DNA from 4 places in the Halomonas sp. R57-5 genome. Region 3 is predicted to be linked to each of the others. Evidence: predicted binding sites of a transcription regulator. Region 3 holds the regulator's gene; each other region holds the start of a gene.
What was found. The regulator LexA, encoded in region 3, represses DNA repair genes until DNA is damaged. The targets are predictions, from matches to a motif close to TACTGTNTANNTANACAGTA.
Positions count from the first base shown of each region.

Region 1: the regulator LexA is predicted to act here: its motif matches at 1,283-1,302, upstream of recA (recombinase RecA).
Region 2: the regulator LexA is predicted to act here: its motif matches at 962-981, upstream of HALO_RS09825 (PA0069 family radical SAM protein).
Region 4: the regulator LexA is predicted to act here: its motif matches at 1,171-1,190, upstream of uvrD (DNA helicase II).

Region 1 covers NZ_LN813019.1:4,198,655-4,200,858, reverse strand. Annotated here, with positions in the region: gene mutS (DNA mismatch repair protein MutS) at 1-536, opposite strand, end outside; gene HALO_RS19095 (CinA family protein) at 653-1,192, shown strand; gene recA (recombinase RecA) at 1,322-2,204, shown strand, end outside.
Region 2 covers NZ_LN813019.1:2,148,022-2,150,225, reverse strand. Annotated here, with positions in the region: gene HALO_RS09835 (GNAT family N-acetyltransferase) at 1-118, opposite strand, end outside; gene HALO_RS09830 (DinB family protein) at 257-802, opposite strand; gene HALO_RS09825 (PA0069 family radical SAM protein) at 1,017-2,102, shown strand; gene HALO_RS09820 (winged helix-turn-helix domain-containing protein) at 2,144-2,204, shown strand, end outside.
Region 3 covers NZ_LN813019.1:2,423,233-2,425,436, reverse strand. Annotated here, with positions in the region: gene HALO_RS11165 (L,D-transpeptidase) at 1-129, opposite strand, end outside; gene HALO_RS11160 (TetR/AcrR family transcriptional regulator) at 107-799, opposite strand; gene lexA (transcriptional repressor LexA) at 1,067-1,747, shown strand; gene HALO_RS11150 (energy-coupling factor ABC transporter permease) at 1,766-2,204, opposite strand, start outside.
Region 4 covers NZ_LN813019.1:55,301-57,504, forward strand. Annotated here, with positions in the region: gene uvrD (DNA helicase II) at 1-1,119, opposite strand, end outside; gene hexR (transcriptional regulator HexR) at 1,377-2,204, opposite strand, start outside.

The sequences.
Region 1 (2,204 bases), 1.8 Mb from region 3:
GGCACCAGCAGCTCCGCGGGGGAGAGGCGAGTAAGCTCGGCGAGCATCTCGGCTTCGCTCTCCACTTCCAGCACGTTAAAACGCCCGCTGGAGAGCTCTAGCCAGGCAAGCCCCCAGCTCTCTTTACCGGGGGAGACTGACACCAGTACGTTGTCGCGGCGGGCATCAAGCAGCGCTTCATCGTGGAGCGTGCCGGGGGTGACGATCCGCACCACCTGACGATCAACGGGGCCCTTGCTGGTAGCGGGGTCGCCAATCTGTTCGCAGATGGCCACCGACTCGCCGCCAGCGACCAGGCGGGCTAGATAGCCTTCAGCGCTGTGGTAGGGTACACCCGCCATGGGGATCGGCTTACCCCCCGACTGGCCGCGCTGGGTAAGGGTAATATCCAGCAGCGCGGCGGCGCGCTTGGCGTCGTCGAAAAACAGTTCGTAAAAATCACCCATGCGGTAAAACAGCAGCACCTCGGGGTGCTCGCGTTTGATCTTTAAATACTGGGTGATCATTGGCGTGTTGGGGGGAATGGCCTGTGACATGGGCGTCCTGATTGAGCGTGGCGTAAGCCATCTCGGCTTACGGCATTGGCAATTTCTTTAAGCAAGCTAAACGCAGTATTCTACGCTGAACAGACGACTTACTTGAAGGAGCGACGATAGTGCCCAGCGAAACTAGCCTGAAAAACCTTGATTTAAACCTGTTGGCTCAGCGGCTGGGGCGGCTTTGTAAGCAGTTGGATGTGGAAGTGACTGCTGCTGAATCATGCACCGGGGGCGGTATTGCCAGTGCCATTACCGGGGTGGCGGGGAGTTCTGCTTATTTTACGACGGGCTATGTCACCTACGCGAATGGCGCCAAGACGCGCTTATTAGGGGTGCCTGAGGCCACGCTCGCCGAACATGGTGCGGTAAGTAAAGCGGTGGTTAATGCCATGGTGGCGGGCGCCTGKCGTGAAAGTGGCGCGGGCTTGGCCGTTGCCGTTAGCGGCGTGGCCGGGCCGGATGGCGGCAGTGCTGAGAAACCCGTGGGGACGGTTTGGTTGGCCTGGGGAGATACCGCTGCCCAGGAGGCCGAATGTTTCCACTTCCCTGGTGACCGCCAGTCGGTGCGCGAGCAGGCCGTACGTCAGGCCTTGGTAGGGCTGGTGGCGCGCCTGAATGAGCGCGAGAAGGCGAGCAAGACAAACCCGTCGTAAGCAAAAGGTCCTTACGAAAAAAGGCCCTTATGAAAATAGATGAGAGAAAGCGCGATCAAGGATTTGTTTACGGCGTAATCTTTGGCATACTACTGGCTAATTATACAGCTTGTTATGAGGAATCTCTGAATGGCTCAGGATGACAACCGCACTAAAGCGCTAAACGCTGCACTCACCCAAATTGACCGTCAGTTCGGCAAGGGCACCGTTATGCGTCTCGGCGACGCGCCGCGTGTCGTCATGCCGTCGGTTTCCACCGGTTCATTGGGTCTTGATATCGCACTTGGCATCGGCGGGCTGCCGTTTGGCCGAGTGGCAGAAATTTTTGGTCCGGAGTCCTCGGGTAAAACGACACTGACCCTTTCGGTGATTGCGCAAGCGCAAAAGCAAGGCAAAGTGTGTGCCTTCGTGGATGCCGAGCATGCGCTTGACCCCAGCTACGCAGAAAAGCTGGGCGTCAACCTGGATGATCTACTGATTTCCCAGCCGGACACTGGCGAGCAGGCGCTGGAAATTACCGACATGCTGGTACGCTCCGGCGGTGTTGACGTGATTGTTATCGACTCGGTCGCAGCTCTAACGCCGCGCGCTGAAATCGAAGGCGAAATGGGTGATTCCCACGTTGGCCTACAGGCGCGKTTGATGTCTCAGGCACTGCGTAAAATCACCGGTAATATCAAAAACGCCAATTGCCTGGTGATCTTCATCAACCAGATCCGCATGAAGATCGGCGTTATGTTCGGTAGCCCCGAAACCACCACTGGTGGTAACGCGCTGAAGTTCTATGCCAGCGTGCGTCTGGATATTCGTCGTACCGGCTCGGTGAAAGTGGGTGATGAAGTCACCGGTAACGAAACCCGCGTGAAAGTAGTCAAAAACAAGGTAGCACCACCATTCCGTCAGGCTGAATTCCAGATTCTTTACGGCAAGGGTATCTACCATGCCGGTGAGGTCATCGACCTGGGTGTGCAGTGCAATCTGGTTGATAAAGCCGGTGCCTGGTACAGCTATA
Region 2 (2,204 bases), 280 kb from region 3:
CATGTCGATCAGTGAGAAACTCCTTAGCGGTCCCCACAAATTTCACCTGATCATCGCGCACCGCGATGTTGCGCACTTCAGCCACATCCGCTGCATCAAGTTTTTCTAGCTTGATCATCTAGTGCTCGCAACCGTCTTAATTAATGTGAAACCTTTCAATGTAAGTGACCGCTATCAATGATCTTCAGTATACATATATCTAATATGCATGGCCTTTCTCCCTTCACCGTTTTCCACCATATAAGGTGGTTAAACATCATATTGATGCTTCGTCCGGAATCAGCGCCAGCAGATCGGTGACACCAATGTCCACCCCGGCTTGGTAGAATAAAGTAGATACCTGTCCGCGATGGTGGGTTTGGTGATTGAAGAAGTGGAGAATCAGGCTTGAGTAGCGTCGTTTTGAGGCCACTCCTTTTGTGTTGTGATAACTCAGCGTGGTACTCAAATCGTCATCAGTTAGCGCGCCCACCCAGTTAATAATTACAGTATCAAGCCATCGGCGATGCGCTTTCAGGCCTTCCAAGTCATCAAACATCAATTCATCAAGCCGCTGTGGCGTAGGGAGGTCGACTATTACCGCAAGCGTTCTTGCGCTAGACGCGGGATGCGCTGCAAACCGCTTAAGCCAAATGGTATCGGCGACCACAACATGATTTAGCGTGCCAAAAATCGAACCGAAGAAAGCGCCACGCTCTTCGCTAAGCTCAGCGGTCGTCAGCCTGCTGGCAGCATCGTATACCTTGGTGTTCATCCACTGGTTATAGGATGCCATCAGCTCAAAATGTGGTTGCAGCTCCATAGGTCATATCGCCTCTTTCAATATGGGCGCCAGCGTGGCCGTGAGTGAAACGCCAACAGGCCCTAGTTAAGAGTATGAAATAACGGAGCGTCTGTTCATCCCCCGAATTTAGCATTTAAGCTCCTACCCCTCTGCTTGCGTCTTTTTATAAACGCCATATACTGTATATATAACCATATGCATACATCAATAGCATTTAGAGGTGAGGTGGCCAATGACGACTCCCGAACAAGCGTCTCATGCGTCAGCCGTGCGTAAAGGTCGCGGGGCAACGTACGATCCGCATAACCGTTTTGCGCCCACCCAAAGCAATGCGGAAGACGACGGTTGGTGGCGGGAGGAAACATCCACCACTATCGCCACCGAAGTACGTGAGGAAGTCAGCAAAAGCGCACTCTCCTGGAACAAATCGCCGGATTTACCCTTTGATCGATCACTAAACCCGTATCGTGGCTGTGAGCACGGCTGCGTTTACTGCTATGCCCGCCCCTCCCACGCCTACTGGGATTTGTCGCCGGGGTTGGATTTTGAAACCAAATTGATTGCCCGCAGCGGTTTAGTGGAGCGGTTAACTGAAGAGCTTTGTCATCCCAACTATGTGTGCCGCCCCATCAACCTTTCCGGCAACACCGACTGCTACCAACCGCTTGAAGCCAAACATCAAACCACTCGGCAGTTACTTGAGCTGCTACTGAAGTGTCGCCACCCGGTAACGCTAGTGACCAAAAGCACCTTAGTGCTGCGCGATTTAGAACTCCTGGCCGAAATGGCTGAGCACCGGCTGGTGCGCGTATTTGTTAGTTTGACTAGCCTGGATGCCAACTTGAAACGCACATTAGAGCCGCGGGCGGCATCTCCCCAGGCGCGCTTACGAGCCATTCGGGAACTGAATACCGCGGGCATTCCCGTAGGTACGCTGATTTCGCCAGTTATTCCGGGACTGACGGATCATGAAATCGAAAACCTTTTGGAAGCTGCCAGCCGTGCAGGGGCGCGCACTGCCGCCTGGATGCTACTGCGCTTACCCTATGAAGTGGCGCCGCTTTTTGAAGCGTGGTTAGAAGCACACTACCCAGAGCGCGCTGCGAAAGTGATGAGCCTAATACGTCAGTGCCGTGGCGGTAAGGCGTACGATGCCAAGTTTGGTAAGCGCTTTCGCGGTGAAGGGGTATTTGCGGATTTAATCGCCCAGCGCTTTGCCCGTGCCAGCCGCCAGTGGAACATGCAGGATCGCACCGAGCAGGGCTTGAATACACGGGATTTTCGCCCGCCACGAGCGCAGCAGGATTTATTCATTTAAGCTAAGCGGCATATGCAACAATTAGCTGAAAAGGAAGCCCAATGCCCGCTCTTAGCAAAACCAAATCAAGTTTTTACCGCCGTTTATACGTCGCCCATTTGA
Region 3 (2,204 bases):
AGCGGATGAGATCGCACACTCATGGAGCACTTTCGGCCCTCGCCAGCAGCGCAGCAGCTGCTGGGTAGTATCAATCTCCAGCCAGATATTCTCAGCCGGGGGTAGCTCAGCTAGCGTAGGCGTTCGCATGTTTTCCTTCTTCTGGCTTGGCTTCTTCAAGGGCGAGCGGTAACGGTGCATTCATGGCCGCCACAACGACCGGCAGCAATCGCTTGACTAAATCACGTACTGAAACCTGTTCGTGATAATCTTTTTCAGCGATATCACGCAGTGCATCAAGGCCGGACAGGGTAAATATTACCGTGCCAAGCATAAAGTGTAGCCGCCAAAAGCGCTCCGCGTCAGGTAGGTCCGGCGTGGCTTGTCGCACCAGCTCGGTGAAGCGGGTAAACACATCGCCATACTCTTGCTGGATATAGCGCCTAAGATGCCCCTGTGCCTGGCTGTAGGCAAGGCCGAGCAAGCGCATAAACACTTTTAAACTATTGCGTTCAGCGGGCACTGCAAGAACGGTGGTTGCCATGGTTTCGAGCAGGGTTTCAAGCTCAATAACCCGCCCAGCATGCTGTCCTTCCAGCTCATCAAGGGCGGTGTGAAAACGCTGGGTGAAGGGGTCCAAATAGCGGGCAAAGACGGCCTGAATCAAGGCTTTTTTGGAGCCAAAATGGTAATTCACAGCGGCTAAATTGACGCGCGCTTTGCTAGTGATGTTGCGCAGCGAAGTTTCGGCAAAACCCCGCTCTGCAAACAGCACCTCGGCAGTATCGAGTATACGGGTCACCGTATCAGATTGAGCCATGTCGCTCTCCAGGGAAACAGGTGTTTAAAACATAGCAAAATACTATGCCATAACCATGGCGGTCTCAACGCTTGATTTATTAACAAAATACAGCCCGTTAAATAAGCAGAAGCTTAGTTTCAAACGATTAGAAAAATTGCATAGACATCGAAGATAGCCACTGACAAGGCATATACTGGACAGAGGAACATACTGTATACTTAACCACTGATTGATTAAGTTGCCATTTAATTTGTTACTGTCTATTCACTATTTATGGAGTCTGGTATGTCGCGTCCGCTAACCGCTCGCCAACAGCACGTGTTCGATTTTATCGTTAAAACGATGGGCGAATTTGGCTACCCTCCTACCCGCGCCGAAATTGCCAAGGCGCTTGGCTTCCGCTCCCCCAACGCGGCCGAAGAGCACCTGCGCGCGCTGGAACGCAAAGGCGTTATTCGCATTATTCGCAACACTTCTCGCGGTATCCGCCTGCCCAACCAGGAACCGCAAGAAGTCATGGAGAGTGCTGCCACCGCCTTACCCGCAGCCAACGTTGAAACGCTGCCAACGGGCCTACCCGTGATCGGTGAAGTGGCCGCAGGCAGCCCCATTTTGGCCGCTGAACATATTGACCGTTACTGCCCGCTACCAGCCGAGTACTTTACCCCCAAAGCCGACTACCTGCTGCGCGTGCGCGGCCTTTCGATGAAGGATATTGGCATTTTGGAAGGGGATTTATTGGCAGTTCACCGTACCGACCGGGTACGCGATGGCCAGATTGTAGTGGCACGCCTAGAGGATGAAGTAACGGTTAAACGCTTCAAGCGCCAGGGCCACCAAGTGACGCTATTTGCCGAGAACCCTGACTTTGCGCCCATTGAAATCGACCTGCGCTCCCAGTCGCTCGATATCGAAGGCGTCGGCGTTGGTGTGATTCGTGGCGGCAACGGCCAGGCACTCGGCTAGTCGCCGCCCTGGCCATCCCTACTGCAGATCGATATAGCGGTGGTCATTGAAGGTGGCCACCCAATGGGGGTGATAAACCAGCAGAATACTCAGCAGCATGCCGGTGATAAACGCCTCTGAAGGCATTAACAGCGGTAAGAAGCGCGCATACTCCTGGGCGAGATAAATCGCCTCAGGGTCAGTCCCCGCAACGATGATCAGCAGCACCGCTGCCAGCCCTCCTCCCAGCGTTGCCAGCGCCGCACCAAAAAAGCCGCAGGCAAACAAAAACACCATCAGGTTATCCGGCAGGCGGCGATCTACCAGCCGCCATACCGTGCCAATGACGGCCGCCGGGACGACACCGGTAACCAGCACGTTTGCCCCCAGCAGCAGCCATTCATTGCGCCCAATTACCACCATGGCGATATTAATCAGCACGTTGCTAATCAGCGCCAATGGCGCTTTAAAAACGAGT
Region 4 (2,204 bases), 2.4 Mb from region 3:
CATGCCTTGGCGAATCAGCGTCTCTTCCAGCAGCCGCGATTGGGCGTTGGAGCGGTAGAGAATGGCGACATCGCGGCGGTTGAAGCCTTCGTCGACCTTCTCCTTGATGGTATCGACGATATAGCGCGCTTCTTCCAGGTCGTTAAACCCGGCGTAAATCGAGATCGGTTCGCCTTCGATGCCGTCGGTCCAGAGGTTTTTACCCATCCGCTCGCTGTTGTGGCTGATCAGCGTATTGGCAGCTTCAAGAATCGCGCTGGTGGAGCGATAGTTCTGCTCAAGCCGCACGGTATGGGTTTGCGGAAACTCCTGCTCAAAGCGGCTGATATTCTCCACTTTGGCGCCGCGCCAGCCGTAGATCGACTGGTCATCATCGCCTACTGCCGTCATCGGCGTCTGCATGCCGGTCAGCAGTTTTAGCCATGCATACTGCAGGGTGTTGGTATCCTGAAACTCATCCACCAGTACGTGACCAAAGCGCTCCTGATAGTGTTTCAGCAGCGCGGGGTTATCGCGCAGTAGCTCCAGGCTTCTCAACAGCAGCTCGCCGAAATCGACCAGTCCGCCCCGCTCGCAGGTGAGCTGGTAGCGTTCGTAGAGCTCGACCATCTGGCCCATGTAGGCATCGCCATCCACATTGACCTGATGCGGACGCAGTCCCTCTTCTTTACAGCCGGAAATAAAGTGCTGCACTTGGCGCGGCGGGTAGCGTTCGTCGTCGATGGAGTAATCTTTCAGCAGCCGTTTGACCAGGCGTAGCTGATCGTCAGAATCGATAATCTGGAAGTGTTGCGGCAGCTTGGCATCCTGCCAGTGGGTGCGCAGCAGGCGGTGGGCGATGGAGTGAAAGGTGCCTACCCACACATGGCGCATCGAGATGCTAAGCAGTGCCTCAAGGCGGGTGCGCATCTCTTTGGCGGCTTTGTTGGTAAAGGTAACCGCCAGCAGAGCGTAGGGAGACAACCCTTCGGCCTGCATCAGCCAGGCGATGCGATGCACCAGCACGCGGGTTTTACCGGAGCCTGCGCCTGCGAGCACCAACAGATTACCTTGAGGGGCGCTCACTGCTTCGCGCTGGGCGGAGTTGAGCTGATCGAGAATCGCCGTGACGTCGTCCATAATAGCCGCTGCCGGATCAAAAAATAGGCGGCTAGTCTAGCACAGCCAGCGAACTGGCTGTGTATACAGGTGTAGTGATTGCAGTTATTCGCAACTGCTACCTTTAAAAACTTTCTAACAGGGGACGAGGGCAGGCTGAAGCGAGGGTCTTTTGCCATGGATGGCAAAAGTAGCGCCCAAGGACGGGTTTACAGCGCCCTCGCGTAAGCCTGTCCTCGGCACCGAGGCTTATAGCTATGGCAGCGCTAAGAAGCTAATTATTCTTCAGGAAAGCGCAGCGTATTAAGGCTCTTTTTAACCGCTTTGAGCTGTTCGGCGAGTTTCGGCCCGCGGGTTTTGGCCACGCCGACGGCAAGTACGTCAATCAACACTAGATGGGCAATCCGCGAGCTAAGCGGGGTGTAAATCTCGGTGTCTTCATGGACATCGATATACAGCGGCAGGCTAACCTCTTCGGCGAGCGGCGAGCCGCTGGGGCACAGGCCAATGACTGTCGCGCCCGCTTCACGAGCCAGGCGCACACTGGCGACTAACGCTTTGGTACGGCCTGTTTGTGAAATTGCCACCACCACGTCGCCATCATTCAACGTCACTGCCGACATATTCTGCATATGTGGGTCGGCGTAGGCAGAAGTGGAGATCTGCAGGCGGAAAAACTTGTGCTGGGCATCAAAGGCCACGGCACCGGAAGCCCCAAAGCCATAGAACTCGACCCGGTTGGCCATCGCCAGGGCGTTAACTGCACGGCCCAGGGCGTCGTTATCAAGCCGGTCGCGCACTGAGAGCAGCGTGCCCACGGTCGAGTCAAAAATACTGTGGGAAAKCTCAGCGACCGAGTCGCTATCATTCATGGAAAACTGCGCGAACTGACTGCCGCTGGCCAGCATTTGCGCCAGCTGTAACTTGAAGTCCTGAAAGCCATTGCACCCCAGTGCACGGCAAAAGCGCACCACGGTGGGTTCGCTCACGGTGGCTTCGGTGGCTAAATCCACAATACGCATGTGGATAACCTCTTCTGGGTTGCGCAGTACAAACCGCGCCACTTTTTGCTCGGAGCGTCGAAAGTGCTCCATGCGGCGTCTCAT